DNA from 4 places in the Halobacillus sp. A1-3 genome. Region 2 is predicted to be linked to each of the others. Evidence: riboswitches for the same ligand, from Rfam matches in the RefSeq annotation. Region 2 holds a riboswitch; each other region holds the start of a gene.

Region 1 (7,362 bases), on a different contig from region 2:
TAACCATTCTCTTTCATTCGATCAATGGTAGTAGCGGAGCCTTTAAACCAGTGGAAGTGTGCACGCGTCATCTCGTGCTTTTCTAATAAGTCACAGACGAGATCGGCATCTTCGTAGATGGCATGAAGGACTACCGGCTTATCCAATTCCTTAGCTAAAAGCAGGAAATGCTCCAGCAGCTCAACATATAGGGAGAGAATTACGCCTGGGTTTTTCTTTCGAGTATAATAAGGCAGCCCGACTTCTCCGATCGCAACCATGTGATTAGCGTACCGATGAATGAGGTCCGTTATTTGCTCTATTTCTTGATTTGTCGGAAGGCTTTGTTCCGGATGAAACCCTAGTGCTGGTTTGATTCTTTGATCTTCCATAGACCAAGTCAAGGTCCTTAAGCAAGAGTGCAAGTCATTGGAAACAGCAATAAGTTGGGTGATGGAGTATAGATCGAGTTCAGATAGCATCTGATCTCTGAACGATTCCTCATACATATCAAGGTGGATGTGTGTATCTATGATAGGCTTCATACGAGGACCTGCAATTCTTGAAAGATTTCCTTTTTCCATTCTAAGAATTCATTCGTTAATAGTATGGACTGCTCTCGAGGGCGAGAAAAAGGAACTTCAACCTCTTTGACTACTCGTGCTGGCCGATCAGATAAAACGATGATCCGGTCTGATAAAAAAAGTGCTTCTTCAATATTGTGTGTTACAAATAAAATAGATTTCTGATTTTCCTCCCAAACCGATAAGAGCCATTCCTGCATTTCGATCCTCGTAAATTCGTCCAGAGCCGAGAAAGGTTCATCAAGACAAATGAGAGACTGAGGGCTTAATAAACTTCGAATGAAAGAAGCACGTTGCTTCATCCCTCCAGATAACTGATTTGGGTAAGAGTGCTCAACCCCGCTCAACCCCGCTTTATCAATCATTTCTAAAGCAGCTTTACGGTTGGTTTCTCCTTTTATTTCACCACCAAGAACGACATTGTTGAGTAAGGTTCGCCAGGGAAAAAGCGCTGGACTTTGCGGCATGTAGCTGATGAAGCCTTTTTTCCCTGTAATTTCTTCTCCATCTAAAAAGATTTTTCCATGGTCAGGCTGAAACAATCCACCAATCAGGTGAAAGAGCGTACTTTTTCCACTGCCGGAAGGTCCAAGAATCGAGACGAACTCGCCTTCTTCCACTTGAAGCGAAAGATTTTGGATGACGGATTGTCTGTCAAATGACTTGAACAACTCTTCAATCATTAATTTACTCATAGGATTCTCCAGCTCCTTTTCTTTGCCATTTCGTCAACTGTCTTTCTATGAAATTGATAAGAAAAAAGAAGAGCAGGCTTAGGATCATAATCAAAAAGATGGCCACAAACACTCGATCCGTTCGGAATGAGGAGGAGGCTAACGTCATATACACTCCGATTCCTCTATTGGCACCTAGCCATTCTGAAATGACAGCCCCCATGACACTGTATGTGGCTGAAATTTTTAAACCAGAAAATATCGATGGCTGGGCATGAGGCCATTCAAGTTTACGAAAAATCTGTCCTTGTGTTGCACCCGCCATTTGCATGTAGTGTTTCAATTCAGGCGTCGTCTGCTTTAATCCATCCATTGCAGAAACGGCGATAGGGAAAAAGCAGACGAGAACGATGACGATCAGTTTAGGTAAAGCTCCAAAACCGAACCAAATCACTAACAAAGGTGCGAGTACAATAATCGGGATGTTTTGGGACAAAATGAGAAGCGGGTAAACGGCATCTCTCACAGCAGGGATTAGATGAAGAGTAATCGCGACGATCAGGCCCACGCTTACACCTATCAAGAAGCCAGTGATTGTCAATTGAATCGTTGACAGAAGATGATGAGAATAACTATTCCAGCCAGCTATTCCTTCTTGGGCAATCATTGATGGGGCAGGTAATAACCATTCAGGCACGTCAAAAGCCCGGCTGCTTCCTTCCCATAAAATGAGCAAAAGGATGAGGACCGAAGCTGGTCTCCATCCTTTTTTGAATACGCGTCTCATGACCGGTACTTCTCCGTCAATTGATCCATCGATGCTCCCTGAGGTTGATAGAAAATCTTAATTTGAGAGATGACGTTTTTACATCCACGCTCCACCATGGCTTCATTGATCTTTTCTATCAGGGGAAGGATCTCAGTAAGGTCACCTTCGATCGTTGTTTCCAAAGGATGGACCTCGTATTTCAAACCTGAAGCATCAATGATGGAGATCGCATGATCCACATAAGGAATGACATCTTCTCCACCTTTTGTCTTTGGTAAAATTTGGATGCTCACAAGAGAATTCGCCATCATTCTTCCTCCTCATCCGGTAAGAATTCGTTCGTAAATGCTTTTTCCGCTTCTAGTTTTTTATCTAGTAAATCGTGACTGTACATCCACGCCGCATAGTTTTCCCATACTTCTAAGTCTTGGATTCCCCATTGCTTAGCATCGTCCTGGTATTTAGGGGACAGCCATTTTTGACTCGCTTTCACAAGTTCGGGGTCAAGGTCTGGAACGGCCTCTATAAGGATATCGGCAGCTTTTTCAGGTTGATCGATCGCATACTCATACCCTTTAGAAACGGCTGCCATGAATGCTTCCACCGTTTCAGGATCATTATTTATTGTTTTCTCATTTGCTGTCAAAACAGGTGTGTAATAATCAAGTTTATCCGAGTAGTCGGTTAAGTACTGCATATTCAGTTCTTCTCCGCGAAGTTCGGCTTCGACACCAGTCCATCCATAATAAATCCAGGCAAAATCAATGTCACGTTCGACAGCGGTAAAGAAATCAGAGTTCCCCATATTAACAATTTCGACTTCTTCCACATTTGCATTTTCCTTCTGCATCAAAGAAGAAAGAACAGCTTTCTCAACTGGAGCACCCCAGCCACCATACGTTTTCCCTTCGTAATCAGCTGGAGAGGTGATGTTCTTTTCCTTTGGTGAAGCGAAACCTGAAGTATTATGCTGAATAATCGCTCCGATAGAGACGATCGGAATTCCTTGCACTCGCGCTTCCGTCAGAGTCTCCTGGGCACTGATTCCGAAGTCGGCTTTTCCTGAAGCGACAAGCTGGTCTGCGCCCGCTTCTCCTGGTAACATAATTTCAACATTTAGCCCTTCTTTTTCGAAGTAGCCTTCTGCTTTTGCGACATATAAGCCTGTATGATTGGTATTCGGCGTCCAATCCAGTACAAGCTTGATATCTTTAGTTTCTTTCTGTTCACTGCTTGATTCTGAACTTGCTTCATTGTCGCTAGAACATGCGCCAAGCAGAATAACAAGCAATACAAGCATGAATAACTTTTTCATAAGATTCCCTCCATTTGAGTTCATCACTACTGGTCAAAAGGGAGAACCTATGAATATGGAATAGGGCATATAAAAAGCACCCTGTACCATACCCAGGGTGCATATCTATAACGATAATGAACTCGTTTCAGATGTTCCCTACGCTGGTATAAACCAGATCAGGTTCTAAGGGTCAGTATCAAAAAGGATACAATCTCAACCAGCTACACTGGTCCCCCTACATTAAACCTATGAAGTTGATGAACAAGTAGATTATAGTTTCACTTTGCCACAGTTTCATAGATTAATCAAGCACTATTAAAAGCTTATTCCTAGTATTTCAATAGGTTTTATGTGTTAGAATAGAAGAAACATCTGCGAAAAGGAGTCGGATCAATGAGCAAAATTTATGTACTTCACGAGAATGACGAATGGACCGGCCATTTGACTGAGCGATTAGAGGAGCTTGAACTGCCTTATGAGCTATGGCATCTGGATGAAGGAACGCTTGATTTAACGAGTGAACCTCCGGAAGGGGTCTTTTACAATCGAATAAGTGCTTCTTCACATACCCGGGATCATCGTTTTGCCCCTGAATTTACAGAGGCCGTCATAGCATGGCTTGAACGCCATGGAAGAACGGTGATTAACGGCAGTCGTGCGCTAAGGCTGGAAGTAAGTAAAGTAAATCAATATATGGCTTTGAATCAATCTGGAATTCAAACACCAAAAACCATCACAGCTGTTGGTAGAAATAATATTTTGAAAGCAGCAGACCAATTGAATTTGGATTCGTTTATAACAAAGCATAACCGCGCTGGAAAAGGGCAGGGGGTGCAATTGTTTCACTCGAAGAATGCCCTGAAGGAATATTTGGAAGGTCCGTCGTTCGAAGAGCCTGTTGATGGTATTACTTTGCTACAGCAGTATATTGAGGCGCCGGAACCTTTTATCATCCGTCATGAATTTGTCGGAGGGAAATTCGTTTACGGAGTGAAAGTTGATACATCTGAAGGCTTTGAATTATGCCCGGCAGATGCTTGCACAATAGAAGATCTCTACTGCCCGACCGATAGTGAAGCTGAAGAACCTAAGGCAAAGTTTGAAATCCTTGAAAACTATCGTCCAGAAATCATCGATCAATATGAAGCATTTTTGAAAGAAAATAACATCGATGTTGCCGCTATCGAAGCAATTCAGGATAAGGATGGAAACCTTTATTCTTATGATGTGAACACAAACACCAATTATAATTCAGACGCTGAAGCAAAAGCTGGAGTTTATGGAATGCTTGAGCTTGCGAAATATTTAGGAGAACAATTGAATCACGTTCATGCTTAATGGAAAACCTTTGTTAAATCTAAGTGTTGAAACGTCCTTCATTTCGCAAGCCTCCTGGTTCTGAAGAATTAGATTTCTTGGGCCCGTTACTCAATAAGGGAGATGAACAGGCTCCATTCAACACCAGCACGATTATTCAGTATCTAGTAGGGTTTAATAAAACGGAAGTAAGGGATTTCTATCAATCAGAGTTACCTGCAAATGAAAGTGAAAAAGTCTATCAAAAGGTTTTTGCAAGAATCCATTCAATCTGAAAATTAAGGTAAAGAAATCGATTATTACTCCCTTCCAGGGCGTTTTCGTTATTCTGAACACTCGCAAGGAGGTCTGGGAAATGGTGAGCCTCCTGTGGGATGATCATGACAGGGGAGACCCCGGAGAGCGCTAGCTCGAGGAGGCTCAGCGCATGCCCACGGAAAGCGAGCCATTTCCCGGACCTCCTACTTCCACCAATGGGAACGGAAACCATCCAATTCAAATTACTTAAAACCACTCAGGCAAAAACCTATCTAACAACGAAAAAAAGAAGTGCCTTCAAAAGGGCACTTCTTTTTTAGTGTCGCTTGCTTAACCAAAGCACACCCGATTTCGCCAAACGAGGCAGCATACCTGTCATCGGTTTTTGCATCATATTACCGAATCCGTCACTCTTACCAAGAGATCCAAGCGTTCCTTTCAATTTCAATTCGCTTGGACGTTCTGGTACACGGTTATGGAGGACGGCCGTTAAGACTTCGGCTATTTTTTCTCCTTGCTGGCCGGCTAACTGGGCGCTTGGGGAATGATCCGCTGAGGCACAGTCACCAACAACATACACATTTTGGCTGTGCGGAACCTGATAAAAGTCGTTGACGATGATTTTATCTTGGTTGTCTTTTTCAAAAGGGAGCTCTCGTACGAGGAAGTTTGGGCGGACACCAGCGGTCCAAACTGTAACATCGTTCATGTAGCAAATCCCGTTATTGCACACGCCGTCTTTTTCTACATATTCTACATTCGCTCCGTGGATGACTTCGACGTCATTTTCCTTAAACCATTTCTCCACGTACTTTTGGATCTTTGAGTCGAACGCTTTAAGGACTGTATCACCACGGTCAAGCAATCGGATATTCAAATCGGAGCGGCTTTCACGGACTTCAGAAGCGACTTCGATTCCGCTCAGGCCAGCGCCCACTACTGTTACATTTTTATATGCTCCAAGATTTCCGATCGAGTAACCTGCGCTACGAGCCTTTGCGAAGGTTTGGACACTTTCAGTAAACTCTCTTGCACCCTCGATGCCGTGGTAATTGTCTTCACAGCCAAGTCCAATTACGAGATAATCATAAGGAATGTTTTCAGTCAGGTTCTTGATGATTACCTGTTCGTTTTCTACATCAATTTTTTCAATTTCATCGAACACATAATCGACTTGATCATGCACTGGAAAATCTACCCGAGCATGCCTGTCTGATTCAGTTCCTGCTGCGATCGTATAGAACTCGGTCTTTAATGAATGATAGGGGTTGCGATCTACGACGGTTATATGTACATCTTTCGGAATGTTTTCGAGCAGTCCGTGCAAGATGTTCAAACCACCGTACCCGCCGCCAAGGATGACAACTCTTTTCATGATTTTCACACCACCTTATTCAAAATCCATCCATGCTGTTATATGGTCTGGTGTATATTCGTTTATCGAAAACGCTTACGGCTTCTTACATTTTTAAGACTACCAAAAAACGCTACAGAAAACTAGAAGGACTTCGCATTTCTTATCGTTTACGGTCAAATTTTATCAAAACAGAGACTTTTGAAACCACAGGACCTTCATCACGTATAGTTAACATAAAGACGGTAGAAGGAGGCAAATGTTTTGAAGCAAAGCAAGTTTATAGTACTTGATCTGATTTGTTATGTTGTCTTCCCTTTGGCTGTGTGGAACCTCTCAAGAGACTATATAGGGGATTATTATGCGATGCTTCTCTCCTCAATCCCTGGGATCATTTACACTGTTTTTCGTTTCATTGCCTTGAAAAAAGTGAACGTCTTTGGAATCTATATGATATCTACCCTCATTGCTGGCACTTTGATTGATGTATTGGCAGGGTCTGCTATCCAATTGCTTTGGAACAACGTGATCTATGCGTATGTATTAGCTTTACTATTCTTATTCACTATCGTCATCAAGAAGCCGATCGCACTTTATTTTGCTCTTGATTTCAGTGAATTGCAAGGGTATGACAGAGATTTCAGCCGCCGGTTATTTCATAAAAAGAAACTGTTCCATCTTTTTTAATTGGATCGTAGTGGCTTTTGCTATTCAGGATCTTTTGCTTGCTACAATCAAGTATTGGCTGATACTTGAATACGGAGTAGAGGCTTTTGATAAAGGGATTATTCTGCGTCAAATCATTAATTGGGGAATTACGTTTGTCATTATAGGCGGGTTTTTTTACATTGGAAAAATAATTAACGAAAATCCTGAGTTAATCAAAGAGGTTCAAGAAGATATAAAAAAGGATGCCTAGGGAGGAGAGGATGCACTTGGCACCTATTGGAGCGCTGATCTATTTAGCCTTTACTCTATTGATCGCACTCGTTATTCGCTGGATTCGTCTTATTAAAAAGAATACAGACAAACAAGTCGAACAAAATGAAGAGCTTTTAGCTTTATTGAAGGAAATGAAACATGATAAAGTAGATTAAATTATAAACAGCTGAGAAAGGAAATCTTCATGA
Region 2 (7,362 bases):
GACACGTTCTATCTCTTGTCTTTGAAAAAGTTGAATCACCGACACCTCCCTAACTAATCTGACCACTAAGGTCCATATGATCTCTTACAATCAAGTCTTGTCGATACGTTGTGAAACGTTCACTTCCCGTTTCAGTTACACGGAAAGTTTCACTGATTTCTATTCCGTCCGTATCAAACCAAAGAGCAGGAATGAGGTGGAAGGTCATATTCGGTTCTAATACGGTACGATCACCTTTTCGAATACTAGCAGTATGTTCGCCCCAATCTGGAGGATAGTTAAGGCCAACAGAATAGCCTAACCGCGCTTCTTTTTCATACCCATGTTTCAGGATACTCTTCCGCCAAACTTCTTCCAGCTCTCCACATGTGACTCCGGGCTTTGCTGTATCGAGTACATTTTGAATTCCTTCAAGTACTACTGGTGCCACTTGCTTCAGTTTGTCATTGGCAGGGCCGATAGAAACGGTACGGGCAAGCGGAACGTGATACCGTTTATAACAGCCGGCCAGCTCAATAATGACAGCATTCCCCTCAACAAAAGGACGGTCCGTCCACGTTAAGTGAGGGATGGAAGTATGGTCACCTGTCGGAAGTAAAGGGACGATCGCCGGATATTCACCACCGTAATCCGGAGTTCCTTTAACCATGTGGTAATAAATTTCTGCAGCTGTATCGCATTCTCTGACACCTGGATAAATGCTTTCTACTCCCTTTGTCATGGCTAAGTCCGCGATTTGGGCAGCACGACGCATATACTCAATTTCCTGATCAGACTTCACAATCCTTACATAGTTGACGAGCAAAGTAGCGTCTTTGAACGTTGCATTAGGCAATCCCTTTTTCAAACGTTCTAGAGCCATACCCGTAAAATAATAATGATCCATTTCAACACCCACTGACCGATTGCCTTGACCGATCTGAGTCAAAATCTCTCCAATAAAATCCATAGGGTGATACGTATCTGAATGAACATAATAGTCAGGGTATGCGATCACATTCTCATCATAAATCCACGTGGTCGCCCTCGCCCCATTAGCATCTTGGTAACGACCGATCCATAAAGGCTGTGGTTCATCGATGATAATGACAAGCATTTGATGCACATAAAAGGACCATGCATCGTAACCTGAAAGATAATTCATATTTGCGGGATCCGTAATCAACAGTACCTCAATACCTTTATCAGCCATACGCTCTTTTGTTTGTTTTAAGCGATGGTGATATTCCAGAATATCAAATGGAAGCACCATTATATCCCCTCCTGCTCTCTTTTATCTGAATATTTAAACAACGATTAATTTCATTGTATTCAATGTTACTTTTTAATGTAATGTAAAAATTGTATGAAGTTTAAGCTTGGCATTTAGTACATTGTGTATTGAAACTGAGAGGTTCTGCAGGCAGACGTGCTCAGTGGAGAAAACTTATGCACATGTGGATATCTATATATAGTGGATAGATCTTTGGATAAGTGGGGAAATGTGTGGACAAAGGGGGCGAAGCTCAATAAATAAAAGAATGTTTGGGAAGAGATGAAATTATAAAAAAGGAACCTTCCGCTACTAAGAAGGTTCCTTTATCGTTTATAGTTTCTTTACGGTCTTCGAAATATTTTTTGAATGGGTGATGTCAGATATTACGGCTACACCGTTTGCCCCTGCACGAATGACTTCACTGGCATTGCTAGTCGTTATTCCTCCTATGCCAACGATAGGTAAATCCGGATAACCTTTTCGTAAAGCTGTGATCCAATCTGTCCCTACGACAGGCTTAGCATCCTTTTTTGTATCGGTCAAAAATATGGGACCCGCGCCTAAATAATCAACAGAATCAATAGAACTGTTCGTCACTTCCTCAGTATTCGAAACGGATAACCCGATGATTTTTTCAGGAAAGAGTGCGCGAACTTTGTCAGCGTCTTCATCTTCCTGACCAATATGAATCCCATCTGCTTCAAGAGGCTCTACAAGGGCGAGTTCGTCATTAATGAAAAACAGGATATCGTTCTCTTTACATATCTCTCGAAGTTTCCTGCCCAAGTCCAACTTTTCTTTTCCATTCAGTGACCCTGGTCCTTTCTCGCGATATTGAAAGGCTGTAATGCCTCCATCAATGGCTTCCTCTAAAATAGTGAGAGGATCTCTTTTGCAGTTTTGGCTTCCCATCACTAAATATTTTCGAAGTTTGCTAGAAAGATTCATCGATTCCTCTGCTCCCATTCCTTCTCACCCATAGCTAAAGCATCAAGAAAAGCCGGGACAAAGGTGCCAGGACCGATTACTGTAGATTGAGAGGCTGCATATTCAGCAGCTAAACCATAATATTCAACAGCAGCAAGCGATTTGTGCATGACAGAACCAGAGCCAGTCAAGGATGCAGCTAGAACCGATCCGAGCAGGCACCCAGCTCCTGTCACTTTTGCAAGCAGCGGATGACCGGTGTGGTTTGTCTTGATCTCTGATCCATCTGAAATTACATCAACCTCCCCTGTAAGGATGGCTGTTGTTGCATACTTTTCTGCTACTTTACGAGCAATTTCTTCATTATTTCCGGTGCCGATTGATTCGACCCCTTTGGTTTCTACTTCAATACCTATCAAGTGAGCTAACTCACCAGCATTTCCTTTAATTACTGTAGGTCTTACCTCCTGCAAGATTGATCTAAAGGATCTGGTTCTGAATTCCGTTGCGACTACCCCCACTGGATCAAGAACGACAGGAATTTCCGCTTCATTTGCCGCTTTTCCCGCTCTTATCATTGCCTCCAGCTGTTCCTCTGTCAGTGTTCCTATATTAATCAGAAGTCCTTGAGAAAGCCTTGCTACATCAGCTGCATCTTCTTTGGCATTTGCCATGATTGGGGAACCTCCGAAAGCAAGTAAACCATTAGCGCTAAAATTCATAACTACAGCGTTGGTGATATTGTGAATCAACGGCTGGTTTTTTCGCACTTCATTTATGATTCCTAGATTCATTTGTTAACTACCTCCGCTCGCACAGCAAAATGATTGGTTGGTCCGCTTCCATGACCTAAATCAAAAGAATGTCTGACCGCTTCCGTCACATAATACTTTGCTAATTTAACGGCCCTTACAATCGGATAACCCTGGCTTAAATAAGCCGTTATCGCGGCAGAATACGTACACCCTGTACCATGTGTATTTTTTGTCTCGATACGTTCTGATCGGAAGGTGTGAATCCAATCTCCGTCGTATAAATAATCCACAGCATCTCCTTGGAAATGGCCGCCTTTCACCAGTGCTGCACCGCAACCGAGTTTCTCTACAATGGATACTGCCGCTTGCTTCATGTCTTCTTTCGTTTCGATTTTCTCTCCTAACAGATCTTCCGTTTCAGGAATGTTTGGTGTAAGGAGTGAAGCTAAGGGAACGAGATGATTTTTCAAATACAGCCTTGCTTCTTTCTCAATTAAAGGGTCACCACTTTGAGCAACCATTACAGGATCCATTACATAGGACACGTTCATTTTCGCTATCCATTCCGCGACAGCTCCCATCATCTCTTCTGTTGCAATCATCCCGGTTTTTATTGCGTGCACAGGCATATCCGAAGAAATGGCTTCGAGTTGATTATCCAGCATATTTATAGGGAGATGGTGAACTCCCTTCACCCCTGTCGTATTCTGTGCCACAACCGATGTGATGACAGACATTCCATAGCTTTTTAACTCTTGGAAGGTTTTCAGGTCTGCCTGAACCCCAGCTCCACCACTTGGGTCTGTCCCGGCAATCGTTAACGCACAAGAGACTTGATTCATTTTGTAGTCACCCCCGCAGTCGGCCACTCTTCACAGGTCAGGGACATTTCCCAGAACAACCATTCCAATTGACAACTCTTTCTAAAAGCTTCCTTCATTTTTTGCTGTTCAGATTCAGAAGCTTCAGCAGCAAGTGAATCTAATCTGGCACGTAAATGGTTCGTCAGCGTTTCGATTTCTCCATTTGCATAGAAGCTGATCCAAGGGTGAAAAGGGTGATTTTCTGTCGGCTGATATTGCTTCATAAGTGTGTGTCCAATTTCAAGGTAAGTCCACGGACATGGAAGCAAGGCGGCTAGTATCTCTCCTAAACTGCCTTGATTGGCATGAAAGATCATATGCTTGATATAGTGATCCGCAGTCGGTGGAAGTGGATACCCTTGTAGCTCTTCATAGCGCACTCCAATGTGTTCACAGAAATTATGGTGCGGATGGACTTCACTATGAAGAACAAAGCTGACTTGATCGTTAAAAAACTCGATATCTTCACGCTTCGAAGACTTGGACATAGCAATGCCATAGACGTGCATGAACGCATTCAAGTACTCGTAATCCGCTTTGATGTAATGGGCTATGGATTCAGGTGGAACAACACCTTCTCCGATTCCTTTAACAAATGGATGTGTGAAAATCTCTTCAAAAATATCGTTATTTTCTTCTCTTAACAACTCTGTAAATGTCATGGAAATAAGCCTCCTAATGATTTGGAAGCCACTAGAGGGGAAAATAGATGTGGATACTGACTACTTCCCTCCGCTGGTACTAACCAGATCAGGTTCTGAGGGACAAAGGATGACCTTTTCTCAGCGAACACTCGCGCCCCTAGTAGATTCCGTGTATTATGATGGTAAAAGTAAATGTTTCTGATTGACTCGTGAGACGACTACCCAGCCGAGCATCGCACCTGCTATACTGCTGACAAGAAAAGGTGGGAGAAAAGCGAAAGCCCCTGCTGTACTCCCCATTAACACTTGGGCATAAGGAACAGCAAACAGAGCTCCGATTACACCTGTTCCAATGACTTCACCAACAACGGCAAAGATTTTTTTCCTAAAGGTTTTGTAAAACAACCCCGCCATAAATGCACCAATCATTCCCCCAGGAAAAGCGAGCAGTGTACCTAACCCTAGAAGCACTCGCAATAATCCAATCGTAAAGGCAATGACCACTGCCGGGATGGGACCTAGAGTGACCGCAGCCATAACGTTGACTGCATGCTGGACGGGATATGCTTTAGCAATCCCAGCTGGAAACCACAACAATTGCGAACCAAGCGTACCAATAGCTACAAAAACGGCCATCGTTGTAAGCAACCTTGTACTGTTCATCGTTATACCTCCCTTCTTAAAGGGAAGCTATAAAAAAAGTCAGATCCTGGTGAGGACCTGACTTTGAATGGGTATATAGTAAATAGACGTATCGTCCAACTACTTCCCTCCGCTGGTATTAACCAGATCAGGTCCATAAGAGTCAGAAAGCATCATGCTTTCTTCTCAGCCCATTCAGGCTCCCCTAGTAGTAAATGAATTGGTATTCGCTTGGATGATTTCAGCATAACAGAGTTGTTATTTTTTGTCACCCGTAAACAAAAACCGATAAGCTTTTTTGAAAAGGAGCGATCATTTTGAAAGCATGGTGGATCATTAGCATGGTATGTCTACTCACTTTGATAGGCTGCTCAACAGATACAACGAGCTCCACTAATGGCGGGGAAGATTCGAAATCATCCAGTACGAGCGATTCCGATGAAAATCTTCCTCCCGACATCACTGGCTATGTAATGGAACAGGAAGACGACCGAATTCTTGTCGTTGACTCGGTGGATCCTGACTCTGAAGGGAATCCTAGAGCCATGTGGGTTTCAGGAATTTCAGGTGATTCCTTTATTGGTAAGCAAGTGGAGGTTTGGACCCAAGGTGATATACAGGAATCTTATCCTGAACAGGCAGCTGCGGATCACGTCTCTGTTTTGGAAATGAGTGCAGTGGAAGGGGCAGACCTGGAAGCCTACGAGGCCCTGTCCAATGCCCTGAAGGACCTGTCTACCCAGGATATTTTATCTGTAAAAATGCTGTCTTTTGATATCGATTCAGACGAATGGCTTGTTCAATTGTCTAAAGTTGGCACAGGCAATGGAGAAGTAGAAAAGTTTATCCCTGACTCAAAATAAAACCTTTAAGAGCGTTTCAGCTTACTGAAACGCTCATTCTTCTACTTTTTTCAACATCCATAATCGCACGCTCAACTCTAAAAGGAATAGATCATCAGCATCTAATAAGGAAAGGCCAGTCAATTGTTCAATATTTCGGAGTCGATGTAACAACGATTGACGATGTAAATTTAAGGCCCGAGCTGTTTGGCTGACGTTGCTGTTGTATTTGTTGTAGACAATGAAGGTATGAATCAAATCGGTCTGTCTTTTCTCATCGTATTGAATCAATTTCTCCAGCGTCTCTTCTACAATATTTTCTATCTCTCTTTCGTGGGACAAGGCCATAAGTAGTCGGTTCATTCTCGTATCACTAAAAAAAGTCCTGTCACCATCCTCGTGCTGCTGGCGGCCGATTTTTAATGCAGCCTTTGCCTCCTCATAGCTTTGGTGGAAAGTGTAGTCTTTTTCTTTCGGGCAAGAAATCCCCCAGCTTATCGTAATGCCAGCTAGTAATTCATTCAACCTTCTCTCGACTAAATCAAGGAATTGATTCGCCGTTTTTGAATACGTACTAGCGTCGGCATCAAGATAAACTATGACCTCTCCTTCATCAAAAGTCGTCATCGTATCCCGCTTCAATACATCTCCCGCGTGAGTGACCTCCTTTTGAATATAGTAATTTCGACTATGCATAGAAGAAGATTTCACACTATGATCGTCTGAAGCGATGTGATCATCGATTGCTTTCTTAAAACGAATATCTCCCACGAGACATATATAGGATTTATCAAGATCATACCCTAATAGCTGAGCTTTGGATAAGAGGGATTTATCAATCTCTATGTTCGTTTTAGCAAGATCAAGCAAGAAATTGTCCTTTAGCCTGATTTCTGTCATTTCGATTGCATTTTCTTTAACAAAATATAATGCACAGGCCGTCAAAGCATGCTCCAGGATTGTCAGCACAATCCAGCTCAACTGCTCATCTTCCACCGGCTTAAAAAGAAGATAGCCTTGTTTTTTATAGTTTGAAAGGATCGTTAACTGGTAGCATGATTCATCCTTGATCTGGTACTTTTCTATATAGTGGGACAGAGGATGATCACTGAAGGCAGAAGGTGTGACAAGCTGGTACTCCTCTTCTCTTTTCCCATTGAGAACGTCAATAAAGTAACGATCGAACTGCTGATTAGCTCGAATTTGCTTATTATGATCACTGATTGCTATTGGAATGCGCGTATTATTAAATAGAATCGTCGTAATTTCTTGCAACCCTTTTCCATTTAAAACACAGTTGATCAATTCTTGTCTGACTGCTTCGGCTTGTTGCTGCTCTGTCTCTTTTTCACGAGCAATTAAGCGGAAGACTTCTTGAAGAATGTCTCCAAACCGGACTTCCCATGGAATTTCTATAAGCGAAAAGTTGTTATC
Region 3 (7,362 bases), on a different contig from region 2:
ACTTACTTCAAGGTGAACTTTTCCTACAGGTCTTTCTTCCCTTTCAGCAATATAAATTTCTACACCATGTTTCTCTTCCTCCTCAGGCAAAGTCAATCTTGTTTCGTCAATTTGAAAGTAAATGGCATTTTGTCTTGCGATTTCTTTTGCATCCTCGTTTGTAGCTTTTCTCAACTTGAGTTTACCGGTGGTATTCATATCTTCTGGTAATTTTGTTAAATACATATCATGTTCGGAATGTTCATACTGAGCACCCTGAGCTTGAATAAAAGCTTGGCCAGCTTCAGAATTTGAATCACTTAGGAGAAGGATCTCCAGCGATTCTCTTCTTTGCCATTCTTGCTTCACATGGGAAAATAATTCACTGAAAATGCCCTGCCTTCGATAGTCCGGATGAACCATTCCGTTTACTTCGAGTGCTTCTCCACCAAATTGACAGATTCCGATATATCCAATCAGAAAATCTCCATTATAGTATAAGAATTCATTCTTTTGCTCGCTTTCTTTTTTCAAGTGACTTCTTTTATAATCAAGCTCCAATTTCAACGTTACTGCATCATAATTCACACAAGCTCTTTTCAATTCTGTTACATCAATAAACTCTCCTCGGCTCAGAGCCGTTTTCTTTTTTATAGCAGGATTAGGGATAGGGGACATCATTAATCGCTCCTTATTAAATAATTACACTGCCCTTTTCTTCTTTATAAACCAAATGAAGGAAAAACCAAGGATAAATGCTACCAGGATATAAATGATTTTTTCGTACATATCCATGTAAACGACGATTTCGTTCCATGATGTACCCACTGAAGCCCCTACAAATACGAGCACAACGTTCCAAATCAAAGTCCCAAATGTGGTCAAAGCAAGAAATAATGAAAAGCTCATATTCGACATTCCTGCAGGGATGGAAATCAAACTTCGGACTAATGGTATAAATCGGCAAAACAGAACTGTCCACGGTCCATAGCGATCGAACCACAGATCTGCTTTATAAATATCCTTTTTCGTCAATCGTAAGAGATAGCCCCACTTGTCCACGATTTTTTCAAGCCTCTCTACATCCAGCTGCAACCCAAGTCCATACAGCAATGCTGCCCCTAACACCGAGCCAGCGGTTGCGGACATGATTACTCCGAATATGCTGATATTACTGGTTGTCGTCATAAACCCTCCAAAGGTCAAGATCACTTCAGAAGGAATGGGAGGAAAAATATTCTCAAGCGCAATCAATAAGAGAATCCCAATATATCCATAAGTATTGATTAGATCAATCAACCAATTTTCCATTTTTATCTCCCTCTTTAGATTGTTTCCTTATCCTTTTAGCACGATCGTTTCTCTCTTCGTATTTTGCTCCTCTTGCCATTCAATTACCATATAAACTCGACTGACTTCGTCAAAAGTAACAGGCTTGCCTTCCCTGTTTACGTATGTATCTCCTTTAATGGAACCTGTTTCAATCTTATTGACTTTGCTCTCGCCACTTACTGACTTTGTTTGTACGATTGTATCTGTTTCATCAATGACCGCATGAACGTTGATCTTGTAAAATTCAGGACTTCCGTTGTCCTTTCCTTTAAAAATGACCTTCCCATCTCCTGCTTTAAACAATTTTGGGGTACATTTGATCTTATAATGTTGTACTTCCCAATGGTCACTTTCTCCGTTCAACGATAGATGAAAGTGGTTTTCTTTATTCTCTTCCTGCAGGCCACAGCCCAAAAGCAACAATACTATCATTAAAAGCAGACTACATATTTTGATTATTCTCATGTTTTCTTACACCTCTGCTAGTTCATTCTATAGTTCTCTTGAATCAATCAGACCATTTCTGATGACGTTTTCTCCATTTTTTACAATAACATAAATATCCAGTTATAAATGAATCAAAATTCATTTTTCCATAAAAAAAAGACTGAATCCCATTCGATTCAGTCTTTCAACAAATCAATAAGTTGTGAACCATGTCCATTTTTGCAGATGATAGGTGGCGTAGCGAATAAATGTAAGATTACCTTGAAACTCCGAATAGTCTGCTGTATAAGTCTCGCCGTTTTCGTTATTCCACATCCGTTTAAAGTAGCTATCCACTTCTTTAAAAACTTCTTCAGAAGGTGGACCTTTGATGACCACATCTGCTTCAAGATTCAAGTTTGCCAGATTACGTCTTGTATAATTGGCAGAACCTGCAATAATAACATTTTCTTTCGACTTATCTATATATAACATTTTGGTGTGAAACTGCTCGATATTTACTTCATACCAGCGCATATTGATGTTTTTGTTACCTAAATTCTTCATTTCCGCTGCTACAGGTAAGTTAGGCAGGCCAGGTTTTTGGTGCCCAAAGGCTTTCTTATTCGGATCCATGATTATATTGACTACAGCCCCGCGATCAGCCGCTTTATCAAGCTGGTCAATCACTTTCCGGTCACCCAAGTAATACATGCCTAGCCAAACATTATCGCCTTCTCCTGCTTTTTTAAGTTCATCAAGAATGGAGCGATAGATCTTTCCTTCCGTCACAAATTGAGTTTGTAAATTTCCCTCTTGTTTTTCAAAAGACATGTCTTCATATTCAGGAAAATCAGCTTCTCCTGAATAATTGACCACTGCTTCTTCTGCTTCTAATATATCCTTAATGATTGGGCCTTTCATTTTGAATGCTACATTCTCATGATAGCCGCTTGCATCGTGTGGGTTTGCAGTTTGAACAATGGCAGAATCCTCCGTGACCAACAGCTTACGGTGATTCGCTTTAATGTTCAATAACTTCATGTACGACCTTAAGGTGACATCTGGTGCTTCTTTTGCGATTGGGTTACCAATCCAGCCCTGCCCTTCGGTTCCCATCCAGGAAAAGAACAAGCGCCATACGCTTGAATAAAGAGGGTTGGAATCACGGAGCTTATTTAGATTCGTGAGTACAACGTCCACTCCAGCGTCTTCTAAGCGGCGGATGGTCTCTGATTCGTACGATCCATAAATGGTATTGATCCGATCAGTAATGAAAACAACTTTTAGGTCAGGATGTTTTTCTTTTTGCTGGACAATTTGATCAACAAGGTTATCCGAAATCGGAGGAAACTCATTTTTTCCGTTTGTATAGCCATTAAATAAGAACATATCCGCTACAATAAAATCTTCTGCCTCAGAAATCGTCCGCCCTAACTCCTGAAAGATTTGACGTTCATGTACCGTCTCTCCGTCTTTATTCTCGTACGTTAAATCATAAAAAAATTCGATATCTTTCATCGAATGGGTTTCTCCTTGATAAGATATTCCTTCAGGCAATGGCTTCCACGAGGTATGATAGGCAATCATGAAGGTATTAACGAGGATAAATATGATGATGGTCCAGAAAATTTTGCTCTTATGAATTTGTCTTAACTTATTTCTTCTTTTCCGCATCCGTTTCTTCAAAAATCTCTTCATTAGTCAGTCCGCCTTTTTTATAGGGTGCAGTACTATTTTCACTAAAAAAATAGAAATCAAACCTAATACCTAAAAAAACCCTCGTTTTTATATAAAACGAGGGTTTTATCTTACTTTATTACTAATTGTGGGCGTTGAACAAAAAGCAGGGCTACAATCATCGCGCTCAGGACAAAAGCCGGCAGCATGTACCCCCCGTTATAAATAAGGGAGTACAACCATACGGGCTGACCTTCTGGAGCGAATTCTCCGTAAAAGACTATTCCAGCAATAAAGTGCCCCAAAAAGCGGAGTAAGCTTCCGATAAAACATCCGACAGTCACCCAAAAAATCAAAGAACCTTTTTCATTCGAAGAGATAGCTTTCCAGAGTGGTTGTGCCACAACCCCAGCTAAACCGATGACAGAAAAAGCGACCAGATAATCGAGAACCGTCTGCAACGGCGTGATGATATAAGCACCCGTTAGTATTTGATAAATCCCGAATAAAAGTCCTGTCGTCATTCCTCCTTTTACTCCCCAGCGAAATGCCATGATAAAGACGGGCACCATTGCAAATGAGACAGATCCGCCCTGCGCCCATAGTTTAAACGATAAAAAAGGAATGATATCAAGTAAAATGGCTAAAGCAGAAAAGATTGCCATTTCCACTAGAAATAATACACGTTGGTTTCTCACGATTGAGCCTCCTAATAAAAGACACAAAAAAAGCAACACCCAGGGGAAGCTTCCTGATGGAGGTTCCCGTTAAGCATTGCTCAACCATCAAAAGAGCCACCATCCCTACGCCAGTGCTAACTGACAGGTTCGAAGGGTCTGAACCGCATTCACTCTCAGCCGGAAGGCTCCCCTTGAAGGCTTTATACCGTTTACTTTTCTTGATTTGTCTTCTATTATAGTAAAAAAACAATGAGAATACAAAGATTTTTATTGCCCGGGAAATCCCTTTATAAAGGTATTCTAACGGTTGGGCTTTCGCTTATCATTTCGTTTTCGTGTACATTTGAAAGAATTCTAGACTTCGCTCAATAATTAAATCCTGGTCATTATCCAGTGTGGCTACGTGATAACTGTTTTCTAAATGGACGATTTCTTTGTGTTCTGAAAACACAGTATCAAAAATCACCTCTGAGTTATGCGGAGGAACGACGTGATCTTCATCTGAAACAAACACAAGTATCGGACAATGGACGCTTGATAGCTGGCTTTTCACCTGACTCATTAAATCTAAAAGCTGGTCAATGGAACGAACTGGTGTCCGTTCATAAGCAAGCTCTTCTACATCTTCCATCTTAATATCCGAACCAATCGCATCAGTGAACGGACCGTCCATTGCTTCTGTATTTTCCATCGCAGGAATATCAATCGCCGCATTAATCGGAATGACGCCTTCAATATCCGGATAGTTCTGGGCGACATATAACGCAAGTGTACCTCCCATAGAGAGTCCTACAGTAAAAATAACCTCACACCGATCTTTCAACCAGCGGTAACCCTCATCAATGGACTCGATCCAGTCCTCTTTTGTCGATTTTTCCATATCTTCTGGTGTCGTTCCGTGACCTTTCAGTCGTGGCGCACAAACGGTGTATCCAGCCCTTGCGTAGGCTTCTGCAAGAGGCCTCATGCTTTGAGTTGTACCAGTAAACCCGTGGGAAACTAGAATACCGACTTCATTTCCCTTGAAGTAAATAGGATCTGCACCTTTCAAGACGTTCGTCATTTCCATAAATTTCTCTCCTTTATCGATATATAATCAGGAAAGCAGATTTTTTAAAACCATTCTCTCTAACCATGCCCACGGAAGCACCTTCTTTAAGAATAGGTTCATCCTTACTCCTGGGCCAATTGGATAACGCAATTTTCGAATGCGATCTTTGTCTGCAAGTTTGGTCATTAGTGTAGCTACTTGTTGTGGGTCTCCGTGAGATTCACGATTTAATGCTTTCCAGAGAGCTTTCACATAATCAGCATAAGGTGATTCAGGGTTATAAACTGCGTTGGGCAGTTCCATTCCAGAACTCCAAATATTTGTTTCGTATGAGCCTGGTTCTATTAAAGCGACATCAACCCCAAAAGGTTTTACTTCTAACCGTAAACTTTCGGATAGTCCTTCCAGTGCGTATTTTGATGAGACGTATGCGGACAATCCAGGAAAGCCAATTCGACCGCTCACGCTGCTGACGTTTAAAATCTTTCCGCTTTGCTGTTTTCTCATTACAGGGAGTACGGCCTTCGTTACACTAATTACACCAAATACATTCGTTTCGAATTGGCGGCGATAGGCCTCCAAAGGTACCTGTTCCACAAAACCACCAATTGCAAAACCCGCATTATTGACGAGCACGTCCACTCTTTCAACTTCTTGAAGCCTTTCTTGAAAGTGAGCCAACGAGATAGCATCTGTTACATCTAATTGCCAAACTTCAATTCTTCGTTTGACTTCCTCATTTATAGAATCCCTTTTAAATAGTTTCGCTTTTTCCATATTTCTCATCGTTGCAATAACACGGAATCCTTTTTCTGCACATCTCAATGCGGTCATATAGCCAAAACCACTGGATGCACCGGTAATCACTACCGTTTTCATCAGATCAAACCTCCTCACTATTCTCTACATTTAGTTCGATACAGGCCCACCTTTTCCCTTTTCTAAAAAGGAATGCTAGGGTTCGATCTCGAATAATGGTAAAATAGCACGTGGTTTGTTTCTAACCAAAATCATTATAGAAAGGAAGTTTCATATCTATGAGTTCCAACATGAAGCTTCAGAAACTCTCGCCCTCTTTTGATCCATGGGAAGCATATATGGACGTAAAAGAACATGGAGAGATGACCTTATCCAATATTGAATTCACGACGACAACCTTATGTAATATGAGATGCGAGCACTGTGCAGTAGGATATACGTTACAAGATAAAGATCCAGAAGCATTGCCGATGGGACTAATTTTAAAGCGACTTGATGAGATCCCTCATTTACGAACTTTGAGTATCACTGGCGGAGAACCGATGATGTCTAAAAAATCTGTTGAAAACTACGTCGTGCCTTTGCTTAAATATGCTCACGAGCGTGGGGTCCACACGCAAATAAATTCCAACCTAACTCTTCCTTACAAGCGATACTTGCCGATTATTCCTTACTTGGATGTTTTACATATTTCACACAACTGGGGAACGATTGAAGAATTTATCCATACTGGATTTGCACGTATGGAAAGAAAACCATCGGAAGAAAACCGTAAAATGTTTTTCGACCGTATGGTGGAAAACTCTCAGCGTTTATCAGAAGAAGGGGTGATGGTTTCAGCAGAAACAATGCTGAACCGTCGGACGTACCCTTATCTTGAGGAAATCCACGACCATGTAAAGAAAATGAAGTGTGCAAGGCACGAAATTCACCCGATGTACCCTGTGGATTTTGCCAGCAGTTTAGAAACGTTGAGTCTTGAGAAAATGAGAGTAGCTATTAATCGTTTTCTTGATCACCGGGATCAAGAAATCTGGATGCTTTTTGGTACTCTTCCTTATTACCCATGCAGTTCTTCTCAAGATGATCTTGCCATGCTAAAACGATTGTATGAAGAGAAAAACGTGACAGTAAGGAATGACCCTGACGGCCGTTCCCGTTTAAACGTAAATGTTTTCAGCGGAGACATTATCGTGACTGACTTTGGAGACGAACCTGGCCTCGGAAACATCAAGAACACGAAACTTACAGATGCTTATCTCACCTGGATGCGAACAAAAACGGCTGAAAGTCTTAACTGCCACTGTCCAGCAGTTGAATGCCTTGGTCCAAATGTATTAGTCAAAAACACGTATTACCAAGATGTCGACTTCAAAAAACGCAATACAAAGCTATCTCTATAATAAAAGAAGAGCTTTCCACCGGAGACTCTTCTTATAATTTTTGACGAAATCC
Region 4 (7,362 bases), on a different contig from region 2:
ATTTACATATTAAAACAATAGCTTTAGTAGGTAGTGTTTAGGAACAGCTAATCAAAATTAAACGGAATAAAAATGGGAGTGATAGTTTGAATTCGAAGATATCTAAAGGAGTACAAATAAAGGGCACGGAAACTACAGTGGAGGAATTTTGGCGCTGGGCATATTCAGATTTATTAAGTAATACAAATCGAGGTATTTTAGCTGAGTTTTTGGTTGGATATGCCTTAGGATTAACAAGTAAGCCTCGAATTGAATGGGATAAGGCTGACTTTGTATATAATGACAATCTTATAGAGGTTAAGTCATCTGCTTATATTCAATCATGGAAGCAAAGGCAACCGTCTAAAATTGTTTTTAACATACCCAAAGCAAGAGCATGGGATACTGCCACAGGAATAATGAGCTCTGAATCGAAACGAAATTCGGATTGTTATGTTTTTTGCGTTTATACAGATCAAGATAAATCGAATTACGATCTTCTTGATGTGAACCGCTGGGACTTTTATGTTGTTCCAACTTCTTATCTTAATGAACATTTTACAGAACAAAAGACTATTTCTCTTTCAACGATTAATAAATTTTGTCATCCAGTAAGCTATAGTAGAATAAAAGCAAAAATTGACAGTGTATTAAATTAAATAAGAAAGCGCGATTGCCTGAATTGGCAATCGCGCTTTCTTATTTAATTTGTGGTACTTACAGGCTTAATGTTCTGATTTTTTTACTTTTATTAAAGTCTATAATCTAAAGTGAATGACGGAACTCCTGGTACATAAGAACTGACGTAAATCAGGATGATCTAAGTATACAACAATTGTAACAATTGGTATAAACTAGTAATTAAGTCTAATAGAATATAGGAGGTACATAATGAAGAAGCAACTTATTGCTGGGGTCGCTGCCCTTGGGATGTTTGCTGTGCCCATAACGGCTTCAGCAGACTCGCCGAAATGGCATAACGTAAATGTAAATGAAACGTTGGAGGAGGAAGATGGGAGTCTATTTAATAGTGAAAACTATGATTTTGTGAAGTATTCGAAAGTGGATGACAAGCTTAGAGAGATTGATGAAAGAAGTAACCGAATCACAGTGGAAACACCTGCGAAATCTTCTGCAGGAAACGATCTTTATGTGGTTACGATTTCTGATCCCACAGAAAAAGGGAAGTATGGCTATCAAAAATCATTAAGAAAGAAAATGTTTAAGAACCCTGAAAAGGCTGAGAAATTTATCGAGAAACATCCGGATTTCAAAGTTCCTGTAATGATAAACGCATCGATCCATGGTACAGAATTTGTAGGCTCTGACGCTGCGCTACAACTGATTGAAAGATTCGCGACAGCAGAAGATGAGAAAACAAAAGAATTACTTGAAAATCATATCTTAATTTTCAATGTGGTGGCCAATCCTGACGGCCGCATCGATGCAACCCGGTTTAACAGCAATGGCTTTGATTTAAACCGTGATTTTATTACACAATCCCAAGTGGAGACGAAGCATACAGTTGAATTAATTAAAGAATGGAATCCAATGGTGTTCCTTGACCTACATGGTTATATCAAATCTTTTGGGGGACCTGACAACCCCGGCTTAATTGAACCATGTACACCCCCGCATAATCCTAACTATGAATATGATCTATTTTCGAAATGGGCGATGGACCAAGCGGAGGCCATGGAAGGAAATATTGTTGATCACCGCAGTGAGTACGACAATACGTCAAATGTGGACTATCAATCCATGGAAGGTACTTATATCCCTCAGCGTGATGATACAGCTGGCTGGGATGATTACCCGCCAATTTTTACGCCGATGTATGCGATGTACCACGGTGCTTACGGTTATACGCTTGAAGCGCCAACCAATGATTGGGATGGCGTGAAATGGCATTATGATGCTGTAATGGGAGCACTTGAATTTTCTAACCAAAACAAAGAAGAAATGATCAAAGATCAGATTGAGGTATTTAAACGAGGCATTCAATTTGACCATCCGTATCATACAGAAGGTTTCTTTCCTAAAGCCTATATTCTACCTGCAGATAAAGAAGATCCAACAGCAACGGAAAAAGCGGTAGAACACCTTGAGTTCAATGATATTCAAGTCTCTGAGTCTAAAAAAGAATTCACTTATGATGGGGTGAACTATCCTGCTGGAACTTATATCGTGGATATGAGTCAGGCAAAAGCAGGGCTTGCGAACACGATGCTATGGGATGGTGAAGATATTACTGATATTACACCGGCTATGTACGACATCTCCGCATGGAACTTACCTGAGCTATGGGGATTTGAAGCGGTCAAAGTCGATGCCAAAAGCTCGTTTAACGTGAAAGTACACGATGTGAAAAAAGTAACTGCGGACGGTGAATTGGTCGGTGATGGCCCTTATGTAATTCCAAACTCTTCTGTGAAAGCCGTCAATCTCGTCAATACACTCATAAATCATGGTTTTGATGTAAAAAAGGAAAAAGAGAATTTTTACGTGAATGCGAAGGAAACACCTGAATTAAGAAAACTGGTCGAGAAATCGGGCATTACTGTGAAGACAGAGGATGTGGCGAACGGTGAATCGCTGAATGCTCAAAAAGTGACCATCCTCAAAGATGGTGGCATCTACAAATCACAATCGCACGCAGGTACCTTGGCGGCTTTACAACGGTTAGGGTTTGATGTTGAAGAGATAACACCACAGCAGCTTGCAGCAGAAGGGCTCCGGGATACAGACGTTTTCTTTTTCAGCGGAACGTCCCGCATGATTTCATATAACAATATCCCTGCAAACGATGAATTTGGACTTGAAGATGAGAACGAATATAAAGCATTTAAACAAAACATCCAGTCCTTTGTAGAAGAAGGCGGCAAATATATTGCTGTAGGAACTGGTGCCTCTGAAGCAACGAAACAGCTTGGCTTAACAGATGTGACCGTAAATGAAGGCTATTCTAACAGCAATGGAATCGTAAGAGTTGACTATAGTTCGTCTCCACTAACCTCTGGATATGAGTCCACTGATTATGGGTTTGTCTATCAACCCGTATGGTATACAGACGTTGAATCGGTAAATGTTCACGCCTCATTCAACACGGATGATTTCTTTGTGGCTGGACACTGGGAAAACCGTGAGGGTGCACAAGGTAAGCCTGTAATCGTAAATGAAAAAGATCAAGACGTAACATTAATCGGACTTGAAGCAGGGTTCCGAGACCATACTGATTACTTATTCCGCCTGTTCTCAAATGCGATTTTTACCAAATAAACAAACAGATTAGACCCATTAATTACCACCTCAGGTCATCCATAATTTGGAATATTTGAGGTGGTCTTCTTATATCATCGCGATACTGGATAAATTGTAGTCTATTGGTCCTAATTCTAAACATTTCCAGAAATTGTGTGGACGAAATATTAAAATTATTGTAGAGTAAAGTCAAACGCCAACTGAATAGTTCATTCACTAGGGGTGCCCTTGTTAAGGGCTGAGATCAAAGTAGAACTTTGAGACTCTTTGAACCTGAACTGGTTTAAACCAGCGGAGGAAAGTGACGAAGATAGGCTTTAGACACGTAACGTGTATTCTATAAGTAATGCCACTTTCCTCCGGGAGAGTGGCATTTTTTGTGCTCAAAAATAAAGGAAGTGTTGGAGTTGCAACTAATAACCGTAACCGATGGAAAAATGGGAGATATTCAACTGTTATCTACGATTCTGCTTATCTCACCATATGTAGATGGAATCATTCTGAGAGAAAAACAAAGAGCGCTGCCAGACTACCTCTCTCTCGTGAATCGTTTGATAGAGAGTGGGCTTCCAAAAGAAAAGCTGTATGTTCATAGGCATTATTCTTTCATGAAAGACACAGGGATTCGAAACCTTCACTTGCCGGAAAAAGGCTATTCGCTCAGAGAAGTTAGGAGTAATTTTCCACATGAAACTGTCGGGGTTTCCGTTCATTCTCTGGAGTCTGCTCATCAAGCTGAGAAGGAAGGGGCTGATTACGTAATATTTGGACATATCTATTCCACCAATAGTAAAAAAGGTGTGGCTCCACGAGGACTGGAACTGCTTCAAAGGATGACTTCTTCACTTAGAATTCCTGTCATAGCGATTGGGGGCATTCATAGCCACCAGATGAAAGAGTTAGCGGAGGCCGGCGCATCAGGTGCAGCAGTGATGTCAGGTATCTTCGGTGAAAAAGACCCACTTCAAGCTGTGAAAAAATATAAAAAGGAGGCTTTTATTTATGATCGATCACGTTGATACTCTCATCATCGGGGGAGGAATTATTGGTCATTCGATATCCTATTATTTGAATAAAAGTGGCGTATCAACATTAGTCGTTGAAAAGTCATCCAGTGGAAGTAAAGCGACAAGAGCTGCGGCGGGTATGCTCGGTGTTCATACGGAAAATAAAAAGGCAAGTGAATTTCATAAACTTTGCGAGTCAAGTCGGAATTTATATAAGGAATTATCGAAAGAGCTGCGAAACCTCACATCAATTGATATTGGTCTTTCTGAATATGGAATGCTAGAAATTGCTGTTGACTCAGAACATGAAAAAGAACTAGCTGCAAAAAAGGAAGAATTCCCTGACTTAGAGTGGATAACGGCCAATGAAGTAAAGGATCGTATTCCCTCTCTTATCAATAGTCGCGGGGCACTGTTAATGAGAGAAGATGGTCATGTTGAGCCTGCTAAAAGTTGTGAGGCGTTCAAGAGAGCTGCTTTTTTCTATGGAGGTAGATTAATAGAAAACAATACTGTACTTGGGATAGAAAAGGTGAAGGAAGGTTATCAAGTACAGCTGGAAACAGGAACTCTTATAGCTGAGAGAATAGTTGTGGCTTCAGGAGCTGACAGCGGACGCTGGTTTGAATCGACTGGGCTCGAAAATCCGATGGTCCCTACGAAAGGAGAATGTTTTTCTTTGTTTCCTGCCAGGCAGTATTTCAAAGAAACATTGTTCTTCCGTAATTTTTACCTTGTGCCTAAACTGGATGGTCGTTACCTCATAGGAGCCACTTCGATTTCCGGAGACAGTAGCACCACAACAACCGGCGGTGGATTAGCCAGCTTAATGAATGAAGTATTTTCTGTTCTCCCTGATCTTCAAAATGAACCTTTTCTAGGATGCTGGTCAGGCATCAGACCTGGTTCCGTAGATGGCTCGCCGATCATAGGTGAACATCCGAATCTTCCAGGTTTCTATTTTGCTACAGGGCATTACCGCAATGGAATCTTGCTTGCTCCAGTAACTGGACAGATGCTCAGAGATTTAATAGTAGAAAACGAAGTTCCCTACCCTAGTAAAGAAATGCTATCGCCTGAGCGATTTGCAACTCATGAAAGGAGGATCACGTTATGAACGTTATTGTAAATGGAAGAACGGTAGATTTGTCCGAGAACGAAACGTCAGTCGCCGATTTGCTTGAGCGTTTTAACATTAGAAAAAGGTTTTCCATTGTCGAGCACAACCGGGAGGTCTTAAAAAAAGACAGCTATGAGAACACAAGGCTTGCGGATGGAGACAAGGTAGAAATTGTTCATTTTGTAGGAGGAGGATAATCCATGTTAAAAATTGCAGATAAAGAATTTCATTCACGTTTGATGTTAGGGACGGGAAAATACCCAAGCTTCGATATCCAAAGGGATGCAGTGAAAGCATCAGAAACAGAGATTTTGACGTTTGCTGTAAGACGAATGGACCTTTCAAATGCTGATGAGCCAAGCATGCTTGAAAACCTTGATTTTGAGAACTATTCCTTGCTTCCCAATACGGCAGGAGCAAAAACGGCAGATGAGGCAGTGCGGATAGCAAGACTAGCTCAAGCCTCCGATATTTGTGACATGATTAAGGTTGAAGTCATTGGATGCGATCAAACCTTACTCCCAGATCCATTCGAAACAATGAAAGCCTGCGAACAACTTTTAGAAGAAGGGTTTACTGTATTAGCTTATACGTCGGATGATGTCGTGTTAGCAAAACGTTTGGAGGAGAAAGGGGTCCACGCAGTCATGCCAGGAGCTTCCCCTATAGGGTCTGGGCAGGGAATCATTAATCCTTCCAATTTAAAACTGATCATCGAACAATCAGACATCCCTGTCATAGTTGACGCTGGAATAGGATCTCCAAAGGATGCGATTTTGGCTATGGAACTTGGCGCAGACGGTATTCTGCTTAATACTGCAGTAGCAGGGGCTAAGGATCCCGTGAAAATGGCCGAAGCGATGAAGCTTGCCGTTCAAGCCGGACGTCTTGGCTTCGAAGCAGGAAGAATACCGATGAAGGAATATGCGGTGAAAAGCAGTCCTGAGAGCGGAATGGTCGACTAATGCCAGACCGTTATTCACGCCAGGAACTTTTTACTCCAATTGGAAAAGAGGGGCAAGCGCTTCTTTCTACCAAACATGTGCTTATCGTTGGTGCTGGAGCTTTGGGAAGTGCAAATGCAGAAATGCTGGCTAGAGCAGGTATTGGAAAAATCACCATCATCGACCGTGACTATATTGAATGGAGTAACTTGAGCCGCCAGCACCTCTATACAGAGGAAGATGCCATGGAAGTCCTTTCAAAAGCTAAAGCGGCAGAATATCATTTAAAAAAGATCAATTCTGAGATTGATGTTAACGGAATCGCAGAGGAATTCACACCTGAAAATGCTGAAGCGTTAGTCAAATCTGCAGACATCGTTGTGGATGGGACAGATAATTTTTCTACACGGTTTATCATCAACGATGCTGCTGCCAAAAATGGGGTCCCGTGGGTGTATGGAGGTTGCGTCCAGAGCCATGGAGTGGCACTCCCCATAAGACCTGGTAAGACTCCCTGTTTAGAGTGTCTGATTGAACATCTGCCTCATGAAGGAGAAACATGCGATACGGTTGGAATCATTGGTCCTGCAGTACAGCTTGCTGCCTCATACCAAACGACAGAGTGCTTAAAGCATCTGACGGGGCATGAAATGGCAACAGACCTGGTTTATTTTGACGTCTGGAAAGGGGACCATTCGTCCATCAACGTAACGAAGTTGTTAAATCTTCAGTGCCCGTCATGCTCTGTAAATGCCACATTCCCTTATTTGCAAAAAGAAAAAGGCATGAAGACGGCTGTGCTTTGTGGAAGGGACACTGTGCAAGTTAGACCAGTGGGAGGGATAAGTTCCCTTTCACAATTGCGCAAGCGGATTGCTTCTGTAACGAGTAAAGTGAAAGAGAATCAAGAGCTGCTTATCTTTGAAATTGAAGGGATCAGGTTCGTCGTTTTCAAGGATGGAAGAACCTTAATTCATGGAATTAATGATGCTGATGAGGCTAAAAAACTTTATGAACGTTATGTAGGAGCTTAACAATTTTCCAGAAGCTG

What was found. A riboswitch is a leader RNA that binds a small molecule or an ion and turns the genes downstream of it on or off. The one in region 2 is predicted to bind thiamine pyrophosphate.
Region 1: it holds a riboswitch for thiamine pyrophosphate, as region 2 does, so the genes downstream of both, ACRYKC_RS06485 (ABC transporter substrate-binding protein) here and tenA (thiaminase II) in region 2, are expected to answer to the same signal.
Region 3: it holds a riboswitch for thiamine pyrophosphate, as region 2 does, so the genes downstream of both, thiT (energy-coupled thiamine transporter ThiT) here and tenA (thiaminase II) in region 2, are expected to answer to the same signal.
Region 4: it holds a riboswitch for thiamine pyrophosphate, as region 2 does, so the genes downstream of both, ACRYKC_RS17770 (thiamine phosphate synthase) here and tenA (thiaminase II) in region 2, are expected to answer to the same signal.

The regions. Positions count from the first base shown of each region.
Region 1 covers NZ_JBPCEO010000003.1:208,684-216,045, forward strand. The annotation lists gene ACRYKC_RS06465 (TatD family hydrolase) at 1-524, opposite strand, end outside; gene ACRYKC_RS06470 (ABC transporter ATP-binding protein) at 521-1,258, opposite strand; gene ACRYKC_RS06475 (ABC transporter permease) at 1,251-2,024, opposite strand; gene ACRYKC_RS06480 (thiamine-binding protein) at 2,021-2,314, opposite strand; gene ACRYKC_RS06485 (ABC transporter substrate-binding protein) at 2,314-3,321, opposite strand; TPP riboswitch at 3,440-3,550, opposite strand; gene ACRYKC_RS06490 (ATP-grasp domain-containing protein) at 3,697-4,641, shown strand; gene ACRYKC_RS06495 (NAD(P)/FAD-dependent oxidoreductase) at 5,195-6,253, opposite strand; gene ACRYKC_RS06500 (VC0807 family protein) at 6,497-6,919, shown strand; gene ACRYKC_RS06505 (hypothetical protein) at 6,930-7,151, shown strand; gene ACRYKC_RS06510 (hypothetical protein) at 7,168-7,329, shown strand; gene ACRYKC_RS06515 (C45 family autoproteolytic acyltransferase/hydrolase) at 7,359-7,362, shown strand, end outside.
Region 2 covers NZ_JBPCEO010000001.1:183,124-190,485, forward strand. The annotation lists gene ACRYKC_RS00845 (cyclodeaminase) at 1-39, opposite strand, end outside; gene ACRYKC_RS00850 (M24 family metallopeptidase) at 50-1,252, opposite strand; gene thiE (thiamine phosphate synthase) at 1,586-2,203, opposite strand; gene thiM (hydroxyethylthiazole kinase) at 2,200-2,976, opposite strand; gene thiD (bifunctional hydroxymethylpyrimidine kinase/phosphomethylpyrimidine kinase) at 2,973-3,779, opposite strand; gene tenA (thiaminase II) at 3,776-4,462, opposite strand; TPP riboswitch at 4,511-4,613, opposite strand; gene thiW (energy coupling factor transporter S component ThiW) at 4,619-5,107, opposite strand; TPP riboswitch at 5,195-5,303, opposite strand; gene ACRYKC_RS00880 (DUF3221 domain-containing protein) at 5,404-5,949, shown strand; gene ACRYKC_RS00885 (PucR family transcriptional regulator) at 5,983-7,362, opposite strand, start outside.
Region 3 covers NZ_JBPCEO010000002.1:189,530-196,891, forward strand. The annotation lists gene ACRYKC_RS03695 (GNAT family N-acetyltransferase) at 1-657, opposite strand, end outside; gene ACRYKC_RS03700 (DedA family protein) at 682-1,290, opposite strand; gene ACRYKC_RS03705 (hypothetical protein) at 1,318-1,743, opposite strand; gene ACRYKC_RS03710 (phospholipase D family protein) at 1,951-3,438, opposite strand; gene thiT (energy-coupled thiamine transporter ThiT) at 3,549-4,115, opposite strand; TPP riboswitch at 4,201-4,299, opposite strand; gene ACRYKC_RS03720 (alpha/beta hydrolase) at 4,420-5,166, opposite strand; gene ACRYKC_RS03725 (SDR family oxidoreductase) at 5,194-6,027, opposite strand; gene yfkAB (radical SAM/CxCxxxxC motif protein YfkAB) at 6,198-7,310, shown strand.
Region 4 covers NZ_JBPCEO010000011.1:56,281-63,642, reverse strand. The annotation lists gene ACRYKC_RS17780 (hypothetical protein) at 87-638, shown strand; gene ACRYKC_RS17775 (M14 family zinc carboxypeptidase) at 871-3,258, shown strand; TPP riboswitch at 3,449-3,557, shown strand; gene ACRYKC_RS17770 (thiamine phosphate synthase) at 3,648-4,259, shown strand; gene thiO (glycine oxidase ThiO) at 4,243-5,364, shown strand; gene thiS (sulfur carrier protein ThiS) at 5,361-5,564, shown strand; gene ACRYKC_RS17755 (thiazole synthase) at 5,568-6,332, shown strand; gene ACRYKC_RS17750 (ThiF family adenylyltransferase) at 6,332-7,345, shown strand.